3 regions of the Nissabacter archeti genome follow, and region 3 is predicted to be linked to each of the others. Evidence: predicted binding sites of a transcription regulator. Region 3 holds the regulator's gene; each other region holds the start of a gene.
The links. The regulator sigma-54, encoded in region 3, starts transcription at its own class of promoters, with help from an activator protein. The targets are predictions, from matches to a motif close to GTTGGCACANNTTTCGCTNT.
Positions count from the first base shown of each region.

Region 1: the regulator sigma-54 is predicted to act here: its motif matches at 4,331-4,350, upstream of glnK (P-II family nitrogen regulator).
Region 2: the regulator sigma-54 is predicted to act here: its motif matches at 3,946-3,965, upstream of glnA (glutamate--ammonia ligase).

Region 1 covers NZ_JAERKB010000003.1:164,147-170,478, forward strand. The annotation lists gene JK232_RS05155 (Lrp/AsnC family transcriptional regulator) at 1-391, shown strand, start outside; gene JK232_RS05160 (SmdA family multidrug ABC transporter permease/ATP-binding protein) at 487-2,265, shown strand; gene JK232_RS05165 (SmdB family multidrug efflux ABC transporter permease/ATP-binding protein) at 2,258-4,060, shown strand; gene glnK (P-II family nitrogen regulator) at 4,411-4,749, shown strand; gene amtB (ammonium transporter AmtB) at 4,788-6,077, shown strand; gene tesB (acyl-CoA thioesterase II) at 6,289-6,332, opposite strand, start outside.
Region 2 covers NZ_JAERKB010000016.1:101,266-107,597, reverse strand. The annotation lists gene glnG (nitrogen regulation protein NR(I)) at 1-1,110, opposite strand, end outside; gene glnL (nitrogen regulation protein NR(II)) at 1,119-2,168, opposite strand; gene glnA (glutamate--ammonia ligase) at 2,420-3,829, opposite strand; gene typA (ribosome-dependent GTPase TypA) at 4,238-6,061, shown strand; gene yihX (glucose-1-phosphatase) at 6,235-6,332, shown strand, end outside.
Region 3 covers NZ_JAERKB010000011.1:145,860-152,191, forward strand. The annotation lists gene rapZ (RNase adapter RapZ) at 1-319, opposite strand, end outside; gene ptsN (PTS IIA-like nitrogen regulatory protein PtsN) at 393-869, opposite strand; gene hpf (ribosome hibernation promoting factor) at 967-1,254, opposite strand; gene rpoN (RNA polymerase factor sigma-54) at 1,278-2,711, opposite strand; gene lptB (LPS export ABC transporter ATP-binding protein) at 2,759-3,484, opposite strand; gene lptA (lipopolysaccharide ABC transporter substrate-binding protein LptA) at 3,491-4,042, opposite strand; gene lptC (LPS export ABC transporter periplasmic protein LptC) at 4,011-4,589, opposite strand; gene kdsC (3-deoxy-manno-octulosonate-8-phosphatase KdsC) at 4,586-5,152, opposite strand; gene kdsD (arabinose-5-phosphate isomerase KdsD) at 5,168-6,154, opposite strand; gene JK232_RS16430 (calcium/sodium antiporter) at 6,173-6,332, opposite strand, start outside.

The DNA.
Region 1 (6,332 bases), on a different contig from region 3:
GGCTGAGTCGGTCAACCTGACCTCGACACCCTGCTGGAAACGGCTGAAAAGGCTGGAGGATAGCGGCTATATCCGCGGCCGGGTGGCCCTGCTCGACGGGGACAAACTGGGCCTGGGCCTCACCGCATTTATGCTGGTTAAAACCCAGCAGCATAACCGCGAATGGTACCAGCATTTTGTCAGCCAGACAGAGCAGATGCCCGAGGTGCTGGCCTTCTACCGGATGGCGGGGGAGTACGATTATCTGCTGCAAATTCAGGTGGCTGACATGAAAAGCTACGACATTTTCTATAAAAAACTGGTAAATGGGGTGCCCGGCCTGATCGAGGTGACCTCCAGTTTTGCGATGGAAAGGATTAAATACACCACGGCCCTGCCGCTGCCGGAATAACCGGCACCTCATCGCTTTTTCTCCGGCTTCTTCTATGCTGCTTGAGCGGAAAGAGTCCGATGCAGGGATGCTTCATTTTTTGGGAATAAAATCTTGTGAGATTGTTTGCACAACTAGGCTGGTATTTTCGCCGGGAATGGCGTCGCTATCTGGGCGCCATTGCCTTGCTGGTTATCATCGCCATTCTGCAACTGCTGCCGCCAAAACTGGTCGGCGTGATTGTGGACGGCATCACCCAGAAGCGCCTCTCCACGGCGGCGGTGTTCGGGTGGATTGGCGTGATCCTGGCGACCTCCGTTGCAGTGTACCTGCTGCGTTATGTGTGGCGCGTGCTGCTGTTTGGTGCCTCTTACCAACTGGCGGTCGAGCTGCGTGAGCGTTTTTACCGCCAGCTCAGCCGCCAGCACCCGGCCTTTTATCTGCGTCACCGCACCGGTGATTTGATTGCGCGCGCCACCAACGATGTGGATCGCGTGGTATTTGCTGCCGGGGAAGGGGTGCTGACCCTGGTGGATTCGCTGGTGATGGGCTGTGCGGTGCTGGTGGTGATGAGTACGCAGATCAGCTGGCAACTGACGTTGCTGTCGCTGGTGCCGATGCCCATCATGGCGATGGTGATTAAACGCTATGGTGATCAACTGCATCACCGCTTCAAATCCGCTCAGGCGGCATTTTCCTCGCTGAATGACCAGACGCAGGAGAGCCTGACCAGCATCCGGATGATCAAGGCGTTTGGGCTGGAGGACCATCAGTCCGGGCAGTTTGCGCGCGTTGCCGCCGATGCCGGGGCCAAAAACCTGCGGGTAGCGCGGGTAGATGCGCGGTTTGACCCGACGATTTATGTCGCCATCGGTATGGCTAACCTGCTGGCAATCGGCGGCGGCAGCTGGCTGGTGGTGCACGGCACGTTAACGCTGGGGCAACTGACCAGTTTTGTGATGTATCTGGGGCTGATGATCTGGCCGATGCTGGCGCTGGCCTGGATGTTTAACATCGTTGAACGCGGCAGTGCCGCTTACAGCCGCATCCGCAGCCTGCTGAAAGAAGCGCCTTCAGTCACGGACGGTGACCAGCCGCTGCCGGCCGGGCGCGGTGAGTTGCAGGTGCGCATTGTGCAGTTCCACTATCCGGAAAACAGCCATGCAGCGCTGCATGATGTCAGCTTCCGCCTGCAACCGGGGCAGATGCTTGGTTTGTGCGGCCCGACCGGTGCCGGAAAAAGCACCTTGTTGGGGCTGGTGCAGCGCCAGTTTGACGTCAGCGAAGGGGAGATCCGTTATCACGGCCTGACGCTCCAGACGATCAAACTGGACGACTGGCGCGGGCGGCTGGCGGTCGTCAGCCAGACACCGTTCCTGTTCTCTGACAGCGTGGCGCAAAATATCGCGCTGGGCCGCCCGGAAGCCACCCCGGCACAAATTGAGCAGGCGGCGCGGCTGGCCAGCGTCCATGATGACATCCTGCGTCTGCCGCAAGGCTATGAAACGGAAGTGGGCGAACGGGGGGTAATGCTCTCCGGCGGGCAGAAACAGCGTATTGCCATCGCCCGCGCACTGCTGCTGGAGGCGGAGATCCTGATTCTGGATGACGCGCTTTCCGCCGTGGATGGCCGCACTGAACATGACATCCTCAATAACCTGCGGCAGTGGGGCAGCAACCGCACGGTGATCATCAGCGCGCACCGTCTTTCGGCCCTGACAGAGGCCAATGAGATTCTGGTGCTTAACCAGGGCACGGTGATGCAGCGCGGTGATCATGACACGCTGGCTGCCCAGCCGGGCTGGTACCGTGATATGTACCGCTATCAACAACTTGAAGCAGCCCTGGATGAACCGGCGCTGCCGGCAGAGCAGAAGGAGGCCGGTGATGCCTAAATTCCAGTCAATGTGGCCGACCCTGAAACGCCTGCTGGCGTACGGCTCCCCTTACCGCAAGCCGCTGGGGCTGGCAGTCCTGATGCTGTGGGTGGCGGCGGCGGCTGAAGTCGGCGGGCCGTTGCTGATCAGCTATTTCATCGACCATGTGGTCGCCCGCGGCAGCCTGCCGCTCGGGCTGGTGGCCGGGCTGGCCGCCGGGTATATCCTGCTCAACCTGTTGGCGGCGGCCCTGCACTATTTCCAGTCCATCCTGTTTAACCGGGCGGCGGTCGGGGTGGTGCAGACGCTCAGGATCGATGTGATGGATGCGGCATTACGTCAGCCGCTGAGTGAGTTTGATATTCAGCCGGTAGGCCAGCTTATCTCGCGGGTCACCAATGACACGGAAGTGATCCGCGATCTCTATGTCACGGTGGTCTCCACGGTACTGCGCAGTGTGGCCCTGATCAGCGCCATGCTGGTGGCGATGTACAGCCTGGACTGGCGCATGGCGTCGGTTGCGGTCTGCATCTTCCCGGCGGTGCTGGTGGTGATGATGCTCTACCAGCGTTACAGCACCCCGGTTGCCCGCCGGGTGCGCGGTTATCTGGCGGACATCAATGACGGCTTTAATGAAGTGATCAACGGCATGAGCGTGATCCAGCAATTCCGGCAACAGGCGCGGTTTGCCGAGCGCCTGAGTGCCGCAAGCTGGGCGCATTACCATGGCCGGATGCAGACGCTGCGTATTGAAGGTTTTCTGCTGCGCCCGCTCCTGAGCCTGTTCTCCACCATGGTGTTGTGCGGGTTGCTGATGCTGTTTGGCTTCAGCGCTGTCGGCAGTGTGGGCGTGGGGGTGCTGTATGCCTTTATCAACTATCTGGGGCGGCTGAATGAACCCCTGATTGAGCTCACGTCCCAGCAGTCTATCCTGCAACAGGCGGTGGTGGCCGGTGAACGCATCTTTGAGTTGATGGACCGGGTTCAGCAGCAGTATGGCGGCGACGATCGCCCGCTGACCAGCGGTTGCATTGAGATTGATGATGTCAGCTTCGCCTACCGTGATGATAAAAAGGTGCTGGAACATATCTCACTGGTGGTGCCGTCACGCGGGTTTGTGGCGCTGGTCGGCCATACCGGCAGCGGCAAAAGCACACTGGCCAATTTGCTGATGGGCTATTACCCGCTGAGTGAGGGGCAGATCCGGCTGGACGGGCGGCCGCTTTCGTCATTATCCCACCGGGCGCTGCGCCAGGGCGTGGCGATGGTGCAGCAAGACCCGGTGGTGCTGGCTGAGTCCGTTTATGCCAACGTGACGCTGGGGCGTGAAATCGATGAACAGGAAGTCTGGCTGGCGCTGGAAACCGTTCAGCTGGCGGATCTGATCCGTGAGATGCCGGAAGGCATCCACACGCGGTTGGGTGAGCAGGGGAATAACCTCTCTGTTGGGCAAAAACAGTTGCTGGCCATGGCGCGGGTGCTGGTGCAGGCCCCGCAGATCCTGATTCTGGATGAAGCGACCGCCAACATCGATTCCGGCACTGAACAGGCCATCCAGCGGGCGTTGCGGGCAATCCGTGAGCGCACCACGCTGGTGGTGATTGCCCACCGGCTCTCTACCGTAGTGGATGCCGACACCATTCTGGTGTTGCACCGCGGGCAGGCGGTTGAAAAGGGCACCCATGCCCGGCTGCTGGCACAACAGGGCCGCTACGCCCAGATGTACCAGATGCAACTGGTCGGGGAGCAACTGGACGCAGAGACCGCGCAACCCGCGGCCGCCACCGCCCCGCAGGTGCCGGTTTCTTCCTGATGTATTTTGGCGGGGCCCGTTTGTGGGCCTCGCTATTCCTTCGTTATTCCCTCCCTGCTTTCTTCTGTTTGCTGTTCCGCCCGCTTTCGCACCATGATCAGGCAACCGTTCCGCCTGAAACGCTGCTGTTGCACTTTCTGAAGGCGCATTGCACTAAAAGGAGGCGGGTCTATTCTTTCCTTGGGACGCCTTAAGTCAAATTACGCCGCCCGGTTCTGCGGCCTATGGCTGGTGACGCCCTAATCCCCTCTATTCACACGCAAAATCATTTATGGCACACCCTTTGCTTTAAACAGATGTATCGGGCGCATGTTTAACGCGACAGGGCTCTTACTTCGAGGAGTGGCAATATGAAGCTGGTTACCGTGGTGATCAAACCATTCAAACTGGAAGATGTGCGTGAAGCGCTCTCTTCTGTAGGCATTCAGGGGCTGACCGTAACGGAAGTCAAAGGCTTTGGTCGCCAGAAAGGACATGCGGAGCTTTATCGCGGTGCGGAGTACAGCGTTAACTTCCTGCCGAAAGTCAAAATTGATATCGCTATCGCCGATGACCAGCTGGATGAAGTGATTGATGTGATTAGTAAAGCGGCTTACACCGGCAAGATTGGTGACGGCAAAATTTTCGTTGCGGAGTTGCAGCGTGTGATTCGTATTCGTACCGGCGAAACTGACGAAGCAGCATTGTAATTTCAGGCTCAGGTGTGTGACTTAGGGGTGGATTGATAATGAAAAAACTTTTATCCATGATGGGCCTTGGCGCGGCAGCCATGATGCCGTCACTGGCGATGGCGGCCGCGCCGGTCGTCGCAGATAAAGCGGACAACGCCTTTATGATGATTTGCACCGCGTTGGTGCTGTTCATGACGGTGCCGGGCGTGGCGCTGTTTTACGGCGGCCTGCTGCGCTCTAAAAACGTGCTGTCGATGCTGACGCAGGTCATGGTGACGTTTGCGCTGGTGTGCGTACTCTGGATGCTGTACGGCTACAGCCTGGCATTCAGCGAGGGGAACGCCTTCTTTGGCGGCTTCCAGACAGCCCTGCTGAAAGGCATCACCGTTGACAGCCTGAGCGGCACCTTTGCTCAGTTTATCCATGTGGCTTTCCAGTGCTCCTTCGCCTGTATCACCGTGGCGCTGATTGTGGGCGGCTTTGCTGAACGCGTGCGGTTCTCAGCGGTACTGATTTTCACCGTGATTTGGCTGACTTTCTCCTACCTGCCCATCGCGCATATGGTGTGGGGCGGTGGTTTCCTGGCGGCGGATGGCGCGCTGGACTTCGCCGGCGGCACCGTGGTGCACATCAACGCCGCGATTGCCGGCCTGGTCGGGGCTTACCTGCTGGGCAAACGTGCCGGTTTCGGTAAAGAAGCGTTCAAACCTCACAACCTGCCGATGGTATTCACCGGCGCCAGCATCCTTTATGTCGGCTGGTTTGGCTTCAACGCCGGTTCCGCCAGTGCCGCCAACGGCATTGCCGCGCTGGCATTCGTTAATACCGTGATGGCAACGGCGGGGGCGATTCTCTCCTGGATTCTGGTGGAGTGGATGGTACGCGGTAAGCCTTCCCTGCTGGGTGCCTGCTCCGGCTGCATCGCCGGGCTGGTGGCCATTACCCCGGCGGCCGGGTATGTGGGCGTCGGCGGCGCGCTGATTATCGGGCTGGTGGGCGGTGTGGCAGGCCTGTGGGGCGTGGTGATGCTTAAACGCTGGCTCCATGCGGATGATACCTGCGACGTATTCGGCGTGCATGGCGTGTGTGGTATCACAGGCTGCATCCTGACCGGCGTGTTTACCTCCTCGTCCCTGGGCGGCGTAGGCTATGCCGAAGGCGTCACGATGGGGCATCAGGTCTGGGTTCAGTTGTTCAGCGTGGGCCTGACGCTGGTCTGGTCAGGGGTTGTGGCCTTTATCGGCTATAAAATTGCTGATATGGTGGTGGGGCTGCGCGTTCCGGAAGATCAGGAGCGTGAAGGCCTGGATGTAAACAGCCACGGCGAGAATGCGTATAACCAGTGATGGTGGGCGTAATAAAGAGAGCAGTGCGCTAAAAAATAAGAAAAACAGGTGTGACCGGCATCGGGTGAGATTCCCACCCTGTGCCGGATAATCCGCCGGATAACATGCAAAAACAACACAGAACGTAAAACATATAATGATGATAGAAGGGCGGTGGCGTAATCCACCGCCCTTTTTTTATCACGGCCAGAAGGCCGCGCCCGGCCGGGGATTAGCTGTGGCGGCGGATCACGCCTTCTTGTACCGTAGACGCGA
Region 2 (6,332 bases), on a different contig from region 3:
CACCGTCAGCCAGCGGCAGGTGTTTTCCAGCTGGCGCACGTTGCCCGGCCACGGTAACCGCGTCAGGGCGGCCTCGGTTTCCGGGTGCAGGTTTTTGGCCTCTACGCCCAGCTCTTTGGCGGCATCCTGCAGGAAATAACGTGCCAGCCGTGGGATATCCTCCCGGCGGTCGCGCAGCGGCGGCAGATGCACCCGGATAACATTCAGGCGGTGGAAAAGGTCTTCACGGAATTTCCCTTCCTGCACCCGCATTTCAAGGTTCTGGTGCGTTGCGGCGATGATGCGCACATCGACTTTGACCGGCGCATAGCCGCCCACACGGTAGAACTGGCCATCCGCCAGTACGCGCAGCAGGCGGGTCTGCACATCCAGCGGCATATCCCCGATTTCATCCAGGAACAGCGTGCCGCCGTCAGCCTGCTCAAACCGTCCCTGCCGAATCTGGTTGGCACCGGTAAATGCCCCTTTCTCATGGCCGAACAGCTCAGACTCAATCAGGTCTTTCGGGATCGCCGCCATATTCAGCGCGATAAACGGCAACTTGGCGCGCGGGCTGTGGCGGTGCAGTGCATGGGCCACCAGCTCTTTACCGGTGCCGGATTCGCCGTTAATCAGCACGCTGATTGACGATCGCGACAGACGGCCGATGATGCGGAACACATCCTGCATCGCCGGCGCTTCACCGATGATGTCTGCCGTCGGCCCGCTCACCGGCTGGCTGCGGGCCGGCTGTTGCTGCTCCTGATAATGGCTGATGGCGCGTTCCACCAGCGCCACCGCCTCATCGATATCAAACGGTTTGGGCAGGTAGTCAAACGCGCCCTGCTGGTAGGCGCTGACGGCAGCGTCCAGGTCTGAATGCGCCGTCATAATGATCACCGGCAGCATCGGGTGGCGCTGTTTAATCTGCTTCAGTAATGCCAGTCCATCCATGCCGGGCATCCGGATATCAGACAGCAAAACGTCAGGGGTTTGGGTGGCGATGGCATCCAGCACCGCATTGCCGCTGTCAAACGTCGCACAGCTTAAACCCGCGCCGGTGAGCGCACGTTCAAGCACCCAACGGATGGAGCTATCGTCATCGACGATCCAGACTATCCCTCGTTGCATAACAAACCTCACTGGCGAATAGGCAGGTAAACCGAAAATTCGGTATGACCCGGCCAACTGTTAAATTCAATTTTCCCTGAATTCTGGTCAATCAGATTCCGTGCAATGGAGAGGCCAAGGCCGGTGCCGCCTTCGCGGCCGCTCACCATTGGGTAGAACAGCGTGTCCTGCAACAGCGAGGGCACGCCGGGGCCGTCATCCTCAATATCAATACGGGCGGCCAGACGGTAACGCACGCCATGCAAGGTAATCTGGAAAGCCGTGCGGGTACGGATCGTGATGGTGCCGCCCTGTTCCCCCAATGCCTGCAGGGCATTGCGGGTAATATTCAACAGCACCTGTTCAATCTGGTCGGGATCGTGCGCCAGCTCCGGCAGGCTGGGGTCGTAATCCTTGATCAGGGCGACGTTATCCGGCTTCTCCAGCGACACCAGCTGGCAAACGCGCTCTGCAACCTGATGAATACTTTGGGTAATGTGTTGCCCCGGCCGTTGTGGCCCCAGCAATCTGTCCACCAGGTTCCGCAGGCGGTCGGCCTGTTCGATAATCACCCTGGTGTACTCGTTGAGAGAGGGGTCGGGCAGCGCTTTTGACAACAGCTGTGCTGCGCCGCGTAAACCGCCGAGGGGGTTTTTAATCTCATGTGCCAGCCCGCGGACCAGATCACGCGCGGCGACCTGCTGGGCGTGCTGCAATTGTTCCTGGCTCAGGCGGCGCAGGTTATCCATCGGGGCCAGTTCCAGCAGGATAAAGCCTTCCGGTAACGCCTGTGCGGTCAGTGAGAAGATATGCGCTCGGCCATCCACTACCAGCGTCACTTCATTATCGGTGAACCCTTGCCCGGCATTCAGGCTTTCACGCATTAACTCGATGTTAAGCGAAAAGTAGCCCAGTAGTTCCGGCAGGGGGGTACCAAAAAGTTTGCGCGAACTCTGCGCCAGCAGTTGTTGTGCGGCCGGGTTGGCGTAATGAACGGCTAACTCTTCATCCAGCAGCAGAATGCTGTTGATAAGAGAATTCAGGATCTGCCCAGCATCGGGCAGCTTGCCAGTTGCCATAAAAGCAGTCTCCTGCACCTGTATGGTGCACGTCGCCTGACCACGGGGTAACATTTACCGGATGGCGGCGTTGGGCGGGGAAGCGCGTGGAGAAAAAAGCCCATCCGGAGATGGGCTGAAAGTTTCCACGGCAACAAAAAATCGTCTGACCCGGCGTGATGGATGACACGCCGTGGTTTTACTCTGTTGTTTAAAACGCCGCCCTTTTAAAGGCGGTCGTTTTAAACGCTGTCGTTTTAAACGCTGTTGTTTTAAACGCTGTAGTAGAGTTCGAACTCAACCGGGTGCGGCGTCATGCGTACGCGGTCCATCTCTTCTTTGCGCAGGTCGATGTAGGCATCGATGGAGTCATCGGTGAATACGCCGCCACGGGTCAGGAATTCGCGGTCTTCGCTCAGGCAAGCCAGCGCTTCTTCCAGTGAACCGGCCACTTTTGGAATTTCTGCTTCTTCTTCCGGCGGCAGGTCATACAGGTTTTTGTCCATCGCATCGCCCGGGTGGATCTTGTTGATGATGCCGTCAAGGCCGGCCATCAGCAGGGCAGCGAACGCCAGGTACGGGTTGGCAGCCGGGTCCGGGAAGCGGGCTTCAATGCGGCGTGCTTTCGGGCTGGCCACCACCGGGATACGGATGGACGCAGAACGGTTACGGGCAGAGTAGGCCAGCATCACCGGGGCTTCATAACCTGGGACCAGACGCTTGTAAGAGTTGGTGGTCGGGTTGGCGTAGGCGTTGATCGCTTTCGCATGTTTGATGATGCCGCCGATGTAGAACAGCGCCATTTCAGACAGGCCGCCGTATTTGTCACCGGCAAACAGGTTGTTGCCGTTTTTGGACAGTGACATGTGGCAGTGCATACCGGAGCCGTTATCACCAAACATCGGTTTCGGCATGAAGGTCGCGGTTTTGCCGAATGCGTGGGCCACGTTGTGTACCACGTATTTGTAAATCTGGATTTCGTCCGCTTTCTTGGTCATGGTGTTGAAGCGGGTTGCCACTTCGTTCTGACCGGCGGTCGCCACTTCGTGGTGGTGAGCTTCAACCACCAGGCCCATCTCTTCCATGGTCAGGCACATGGTAGAGCGCAGATCCTGGGAGGAGTCGACCGGCGGAACCGGGAAGTAACCCCCTTTCACAGCCGGACGGTGGCCTTTGTTGCCGCCTTCGTATTTGGTTGAGGAGTTCCACGCGCCTTCGATGTCATCGATGGCGACATGAGAGCCGGCGATGCTGCTGCCGAAACGCACGTCGTCGAACAGGAAGAATTCCGGCTCCGGCCCGAACAGCACGGTGTCGGCAATACCGGATGAGCGCAGGAACTCTTCAGCACGTTTGGCGATAGAACGCGGGTCGCGGTCATAGCCCTGCATGGTGCCCGGCTCCAGGATGTCGCAGCGAATAATCAGGGTAGATTCTTCGTAGAACGGATCAAGCACCGCGGTGCTGGCATCCGGCATCAGAACCATGTCGGACTCATTGATGCCTTTCCAGCCACCGATGGAGGAACCATCAAACATTTTGCCTTCTTCGAAGAAGTCGGCATTGACCTGGTGGGCTGGAATCGTGACGTGCTGTTCTTTACCCTTGGTATCAGTGAAACGCAAGTCAACGAATTTCACTTCATGCTCATTCAGCATCGTCAAAACGTGTTCAGCGGACATACTAGTTTCTCCCGGATTTTTTTGTCGTCGTGGAACGAAGTACCGTAACAGACTGGCGGCTCACCTTTTGTAAGGCGTTTTCACCCTGATCAGACTTTTTTCGCTCTTGCTGTAGTTAAGCGAGAAGTGTGCCAACTTTTATGATCGGTGAATTATCCCTCTTTTCGTGCCTTTCTGCTGGTTCAAGTATGCACCATAACGGGTTTTTTGCACTAAAATAGTGCATATGGGCAAAAAGTGTGCGCTGTTTTGGTGCGCAATCGGCTCATTTTGCGATCATTGCACCGTGAAAGGGATCACAAACTAACCGGACTCAGGTTGTTTTACACAGAGTGCTGTGATCTTGTTTAGTACCTCGCTTAATACGTGTACAATAGCGCGTTATTTCTAAATGCCTGAGGCAAAGCTGTGATCGAAAATTTGCGTAACATCGCCATCATCGCGCACGTTGACCATGGAAAGACCACCCTGGTTGATAAACTCCTGCAACAGTCCGGTACTTTTGATGCCCGTACCGAAGCGACTGAGCGCGTGATGGACTCCAACGATTTGGAGAAAGAGCGTGGGATTACCATCCTCGCGAAAAACACCGCCATCAAATGGAATGACTACCGTATCAACATCGTTGATACCCCAGGGCACGCCGACTTCGGTGGTGAAGTAGAGCGCGTCATGTCCATGGTGGATTCGGTGCTGCTGGTTGTAGACGCGATGGATGGCCCTATGCCGCAAACCCGCTTCGTAACCAAGAAAGCCTTTGCCCACGGTTTGAAGCCGATTGTAGTTATCAACAAAGTTGACCGTCCGGGCGCGCGTCCTGACTGGGTTGTTGATCAGGTCTTCGACCTGTTCGTTAACCTCGACGCCACCGACGAGCAGCTGGACTTCCCGGTCATTTATGCGTCTGCGCTGAATGGTATCGCCGGCCTGGATCACACTGACATGGCCGACGACATGACCCCGCTGTACCAGGCGATTGTTGACCGCGTTTCCCCGCCGCAGGTGGAAGTTGACGCGCCGCTGCAGATGCAGATCTCGCAGCTGGACTACAACAACTATCTGGGTGTTATCGGCATCGGCCGCATCAAGCGCGGTAAAGTGAAGCCGAACCAGCAGGTCACCATCGTGGACAGCGAAGGTAAAACCCGCAACGCGAAAGTCGGTAAAGTGCTGGGCCACCTCGGCCTGGAGCGTATCGAGACTGACGTGGCTGAAGCCGGCGACATCATCGCGATTACCGGCCTGGGCGAGCTGAACATCTCTGACACCATCTGTGACACGCAGAATGTGGAAGCGCTGCCGGCACTGAGCGTAGATGAGCCGACCGTGACCATGTTCTTCAACGTCAACACCTCGCCGTTCTGCGGTAAAGAAGGTAAGTTCGTGACGTCGCGCCAGATCCTGGAGCGCCTGAACAAAGAGCTGGTGCACAACGTGGCCCTGCGTGTTGAAGAAACCGAAGACGCTGACGCCTTCCGCGTGTCCGGCCGTGGTGAGCTTCACCTGTCGGTTCTGATCGAAAACATGCGTCGTGAAGGTTACGAGCTGGCGGTATCCCGTCCGAAAGTTATCTTCCGCGAATTCGAAGGCCGTAAGCAGGAGCCATTCGAAAACGTAACGCTGGACATCGAAGAAACCCACCAGGGTTCTGTAATGCAGGCGATGGGTGAGCGTAAAGGCGACCTGAAAAACATGGATCCGGATGGCAAAGGCCGCGTACGTCTCGACTACGTGATCCCAAGCCGTGGCCTGATCGGCTTCCGTAACGAATTCATGACCATGACTTCCGGTACCGGCCTGCTGTACTCCACCTTCAGCCACTACGACGATGTGCGTCCGGGCGAAGTGGGCCAGCGCCAGAACGGCGTGCTGATCTCCAACGGCCAGGGTAAAGCAGTGGCCTTCGCCCTGTTCGGCCTGCAGGATCGCGGTAAGCTGTTCCTCGGCCACGGTGCGGAAGTGTATGAAGGCCAGATCATCGGTATTCACTCACGCTCCAACGACCTGACCGTGAACTGCCTGACCGGTAAGAAACTGACCAACATGCGTGCGTCTGGTACTGACGAAGCCACCACCCTGGTTCCACCGCAGAAAATGACGCTGGAACAGGCTATCGAGTTCATCGATGACGACGAACTGGTCGAAGTGACGCCTCAGTCAATTCGTATCCGTAAACGTCACCTGACTGAAAACGATCGTAAACGCGCCAGCCGTGGCCCGAAAGACGCGTAAGCGTTCGCCACAGCAGCCGTTACACTAAGAGCAGGGCACCTTTGGGTGCCCTGTTTTTTTTGCCTGCTGCCCCGCCGGGCCAAACTTTCCCGGCTTCTGCCACACCGGTGCCTGTTCAGGTCTACACTTTCCCGCTACAGTGAGAAACCGCATCGCAACATCAGGAGTGTGCCATGTTGTATATCTTTGATTTAGGGAATGTGATTGTTGATATCGACTTCAGGCGTGTACTGGGGGTGTGGAGTAACCTGAGTGGGGTGCCGCTGGCGTC
Region 3 (6,332 bases):
CGGAGAGGGGATGCAGGCGACGGGTATCGCTGTAACGGCGGATCAGGGTGTTGCGGTCCGCATCAAGGAACAGCAGTTGCGGTGAAAAGCTCTCCGGCAGCTGGGACATGGCGTGCTCAAAGATTTCCGGTGTTTCCGGCATGTTGCGCACGTCAATGCTGACGGCGGCGGAGGTGTTGCGTTCCACCAGCGCGTGCGCCAACTGCGGCAGCAGAACCACCGGCAGGTTATCGACGCAGTAAAAGCCCATATCTTCAAGCGCACGCAAGGCAACAGATTTACCCGAACCGGAACGGCCGCTGACTATCATCAGCACCATGTGTCACTCCCCCTGGCAATTCACTCTTGGCATGTTAATTACCGGCGCCGGCGGCAGAGCCCGGCGTTGCCGGCTATTCGGTAATGATCTGGTACAGCTCTTCGTCACTCTGGGCGGCACGCAACCGGCGGCAGACGTTTTTGTCCGCCAGCCGTTTTGCCACCAGCGACAGGGTATGTAAATGGGTTTTGCATTGATCGGCCGGGACCAGCAGGGCAAACAGCAGATCCACCGGCTGGTTGTCGATGGCGTCAAACGGGATCGGCTGATCGAGGCGAATAAAGACCCCCACTGCGCGCAGCGTGTCCTCCTCCAGCTTGCCGTGGGGGATCGCGATACCGCTGCCGATGCCGGTACTGCCCATCCGCTCGCGGGTCAGTACCGCCTCAAACACCACCTGCGGCGGCAGGCTGAGCTGTTTCGCGGCCAGTTCGCTGACGATTTCCAGGGCGCGTTTCTTGCTGGAGCAGTGGACGCCGCTTTTGGTGCACTCTGCGCTGAGCACAGTGCTTAACTGCATAACCGTATCGTTTATCATCTCATCTTTCACTTAAGCGCTCGGGTCACGCCTGATGGCTTATCGGCCCGTTACCGCAGGGCAACGAGCCGATTGTCAGGCGATGTAGCGCAACTGGCTACAGTGAGTTTCAGTGCTGTTTTAGCTTGTCTTTGTGTTTATTGAGCTGCCGGGACAGCTTGTCAATCAGGCCGTCAATGGCCGCGTACATGTCCTCATGTTCCGAGGTGGCGTGCAACTCGCCTCCATTCACGTGCACCGTTGCTTCGGCAATTTTGTGCACTTTCTCCATGCTGAGAACCACATAGACCTGGTTGATCCTGTCGAAAAATTGCTCAAGCTTGGCAAATTTCGTGGTGACAAAGTCGCGCAGGGGCTCAGTGATTTCAACGTGGTGTCCGGTGATGTTGAGCTGCATAATGTCTTCCTTCTCTGTTTAGGTCAAACCAGTTGTTTGCGTTGGTTCGACGGCGGGATGGACAAAGACTCTCGGTATTTTGCAACAGTACGACGGGCTACCATGATCCCCTGGTCGGAAAGCAGGGTCGCCAGCTTGCTGTCACTCAGAGGTTTCGCGGGGTTTTCAGCCGCAATTAATTTCTTCACCAGGGCACGGATGGCGGTAGAAGACGCCTCGCCGCCGCTGTCTGTGCTCACGTGGCTTGAGAAGAAATACTTCAGTTCAAAAATGCCGCGCGGGCTGTGCAGGAACTTCTGCGTAGTCACGCGGGAAATGGTGGACTCATGCATATCAACGGCCTGGGCGATGTCCGCCAGCACCATCGGTTTCATGTACTCTTCACCCTTCTCAAAGAATGCCTGCTGCTGCTCCACGATGCAGCGCGTCACTTTCAGCAGCGTCTCGTTGCGGCTCTCCAGGCTCTTGATCAGCCATTTGGCTTCCTGGAGGTTGCTGCGGATGAACTGGCCGTCGCTGTCGCTGCGGGTGGAGCCGCCCAGCGCCGCATACTGCTGGTTAATTTTGAGGCGCGGCACGCTGTCCGCGTTCAGCTCCACCGTCCAGACACCCTGATGCTTGCGCACCAGCACATCCGGGATCACATACTCTGATTCGCCGGTGTTGATCGACTGGCCGGGGCGCGGGTCCAGCGACTGGATCAGCTGCATCGCCCCTTTAAGTGTATCCTCTTTTAGCCGGGTCGAACGCATTAAGCTCCTGAAATCGTGATTGCCGAGCAGATCCAGGTGTTCGCTGACAATCAGTTTCGCTTCCGCCAGGTAGGGGAGGCCGGGCACAAACTGCGAGAGCTGGATCAGCAAACAGTCGCGCAGGTCACGCGCGGCGACGCCAATCGGGTCGAAGCGCTGCACGCGTTTCAGCACCGCTTCCACTTCGTCCATCGTGACGTTGTCGTCGCCGATGCTTTCGAGGATCTCATCCAGTGTGGCGGTGAGGTAGCCGGTATCGTCCACCGCATCCACAATGGAGGTGGCAATGGCGGCGTCGGTGTCGGAGAAGGGGGTGAGATCCACCTGCCACATCAGGTAGTCCTGAAGGGTCTGGGTGGTTTCGCCCTGGTAGACCGGCAGCTCGTCATCGCTGTAGTCGGTGCCGGTCCCGGACGGGGTGCCGGCGGTGTAGATCTCATCCCAGGTGGCATCCAGCGGCAGCTCCTCGGGCATATCCTTCTGCTCGAGGGCTTCGCGGGTGTCGAGGGCCTCGCTGTCGGTGCTCTCCCTGGCGTCGATTTCGTCGTGAATGTCCGTCTGTTCAAGCAGCGGGTTGCTCTCTAATGCCAGTTGGATCTCCTGCTGCAGTTCAAGCGTGGAGAGCTGCAGCAGCCGGATGGCCTGCTGGAGCTGGGGAGTCATGGCCAGTTGCTGGCTAAGCCTGAGTTGCAAACCTTGCTTCATAGAATGGATTCAATGTCCTTACGGGTAACGGCGCCGGAAGCAGCCAATCAAAGGCGGAACTCTTCGCCGAGGTAGACGCGTTTTACCTGCTCATCGGCCAGGATATCGCTGGGTGAGCCGTGGGCAATCAGGTGCCCCTGGCTGACGATATAGGCGCGTTCACAGACGTCGAGGGTTTCCCGCACGTTGTGGTCGGTAATCAGCACGCCCAGGCCGCTGTCGCGCAGGTGCTCAATGATTTTTTTAATGTCGATCACCGAGATTGGGTCAACCCCGGCGAAAGGCTCATCCAGCAGGATGAATTTCGGGTTGGCGGCCAGCGCACGGGCGATCTCCACCCGGCGGCGTTCCCCGCCGGAGAGCGCCTGGCCCAGGCTGTCGCGCAGATGGGTGATGTGGAACTCTGCCATCAGCTCATCGGCGCGGTCACGGCGCTGCTCGCTGGTGAGGTCATCACGGATTTCCAGCACGGCCATCAGGTTGTTATAGACGCTGAGGCGGCGGAAAATAGAGGCCTCCTGCGGCAGGTAGCCGATGCCGCGGCGCGCACGCGCGTGCAACGGCAGCAGGCTGATGTCCTCGTCATCGATGATGATCCGCCCGGCGTCCCGCTGCACGATGCCGACCACCATGTAGAAGGTGGTGGTCTTGCCGGCGCCGTTCGGGCCGAGCAGCCCGACAATCTCACCGGAGTTGACCGTCAGGCTGACGTCCTCCACCACTTTACGGCTTTTATATGATTTGGCGAGTTTTTCTGCGATTAAGGTAGCCATAGCGAATCAGTTACTCTTCTTCTGGGTGCCGGACGTGTTGCCCTTGTCCTGGAGCTGCGTCGGGATTAACACAGTGGTAACACGTTTGCCCTCATCACTGAAGGCCTCCATCTGCTGTTTTTGGACCAGATAGGTAATGCGGTCACCTTTCACGTTGCTGTCCAGCTGCTCCAGATAGGCGTTGCCGGTCAGGGTGACGAAGTCATTGGCCAGCTCATAACGCATCTTCTGCGAGTGGCCCTTCACCGGTTTGCCGTTTTCCTGCAACTGGAAGAAGGTGACCGGGTTACCGTAGGCTTCGATCACTTCTTTGCCTTGCTGGCCCTGCGGGCGGATCACCACCACTTTGTCGGCTTTGATCTCAATGCTGCCCTGTTTGGCGACCACGTTGCCGGTAAAGGTCACGGTGTTGCCTTCCATGTCCAGCGCCTGCTGGGCGGAGTCGATATGGATTGGCTGGCTGGTGTCATCTTTCAGCGCAAAAGCCGGCACGCTCACAGCCAGAAGCGAACTGACCATCAGCAGGTTACGGAGTGGGGGTTGAATTCTGGATTTCATAGTAGGTGTTTACCTTTTCGATCAGCTGTGCTGTTTTGTTCCGCAAATTGCCGCGCATTTTCAAACCTTTGGAGGTGAAGGCCGCTCCGTAGAGGGTCACTTCATCATCCGAGGAGACATCCTGGGTCACCAGGTTTACCTGGGCATTGTCCGTGTTGATCCGCTGCAATTGCGACGTCGCGGTCAGGCTGGTGACCTCAACATGGCCATACAGGTAGAGCATCCGGTCTTTGGTCAGCTTGGCACGATCGGCGCGAACCGACCAGGTCGGTACGGTATTGGCATCGTAAAGTGTCATGACCGGGGTGGTGAACCAGCTCAGTTCGTCCGTGGTGTAGTATTTCACTTCGTCCGCCACCAGTTTGTAGTTCAGCTTGCCGGTCGGGTCATAGACCACGGTCACGGTATGCTGGCTCTGGTAGGTCGGATCCTGGGTGTTCAGCGCGGAAGGCGCGGCATCGTCATCGCCGTCCGTCAGGTTCAGGCCGATCAGGATCAGGGCGGCGAGGCCGAGCAGCAGGGTGAGCCACAATTTTGGTCTGCTCATATGGAAAGCCCCCTGGCATCCTCCAGCTTGCCCTGCGCCAGCAGAATCAGGTCACACAGCTCACGCACCGCGCCCTTGCCGCCGCTGATGCGGGTGGTGTAGTGCGCGCGCGGCAGCAGCATCGGGTGGGCATCGGCCACCGCCACCGCCAGCCCGGATTCCGCCATCACCGGCCAGTCGATCAGATCATCACCGATATAGGCCACCTGATCGGCCCGCAGCGCCAGTTTCTCCAGCAGCTCGCGGAACGCCAGCAACTTGTCGGACTGCCCCTGGTAAAGGTGGCGGATGCCGAGCGTGGCGGCCCGGTCTTCCAGCAGCTTCGCCGAGCGGCCGGTAATAATCGCGACCTCGACATCCGAGGTCAGCAGGCAGCGGATGCCGTACCCGTCACGCACGTTGAAGGCTTTCAGCTCTTCGCCGTGGTTGCCCATATAGATCAGGCCATCGGACATGACGCCATCCACATCACAAATCAGCAGGCGAATCTGCCGTGCACGGTCGAGCACCCCGGCACTGACCGGGCCGTAGCAGGTATTCACTGTTGCTGTAGTCTCACTCATTTACCCTTTCCTTCATTAAACTACGCCAGCGCGCAGCATGTCATGCATATGTACCACACCCAGCAACTGGTCGCCATCGGCAACCATCAGGGCGGTAATATGCCGGGATTGCATGATGTTCAGGGCATCCACCGCCAGCGCGCCGGGGCGGACCCGCAGGCCGCCGGGCGTCATCACATCGGCGATGCGCGCCTGGTTGAAGTCGATGCCCATATCAATAATGCGGCGCAGGTCGCCGTCGGTGAAGACGCCCTCAATTTTCATCAGGTCGTCACAAATCACGGTCATCCCGAGATTTTTACGCGTGATCTCCAGCAGCGCATCGCGCAGGGAGGCGTCCCGGCTGACGTGCGGAAGTTCATTGCCGCTGTGCATGATATCACTGACGCGCAGCAGCAGCTTGCGGCCCAGTGCGCCGCCGGGGTGGGAGAGGGCGAAATCCTCGGCCGTGAAGCCGCGCGCCTCCAGCAACGCCACCGCCAGTGCGTCGCCCATCACCAGCGCCGCGGTGGTGCTGGTGGTGGGGGCCAGCCCCAGCGGGCAGGCTTCCTGCGGGACATGCACGCAGAGGTGGATGTCCGCCGCTTTGCCCATCGCGCTCTCGGGGTTGCCGGTCATGCAGATAAGCGGCACCTGCAACCGTTTCAGCACCGGCACCAGCGCCAGGATCTCGTTGGATTCACCGGAGTTGGAGAGGGCGACCACCACGTCCTGCGCGCTCACCATGCCGAGGTCGCCGTGGCTGGCCTCGCCGGGGTGCACAAAAAAGGCCGGTGTGCCGGTGCTGGCAAAAGTGGCCGCCAGTTTGCGGCCGATGTGGCCTGATTTGCCCATGCCCATCACCACCACTTTGCCGGGGCAGTAGAACATCATCTCACAGGCACGGGTAAAGTCATGGTTGATGTACTGGTCCAGTTGGGCCAGGCCCGCCCGCTCAATCTGCAACACGGTTTTACCGGCCTGTTCGAAGTTGAAACCGGGTTGGAGTTCAAAATTCGCCATGATGATATCCTGACTGTTTTACAGGGCGGGGCCGGCCGGAACACGCAGCAGCCACGCAAGATAAGCCATAAAGCCGCACAATAACAGCGCGCCTGCCAGGCGGCCAATACGGTGGCGGCGCATCAGACAGAGGCCGGCCAGCACGCCGCTGACCGCCAGCATCACCCAGTAATCGCGC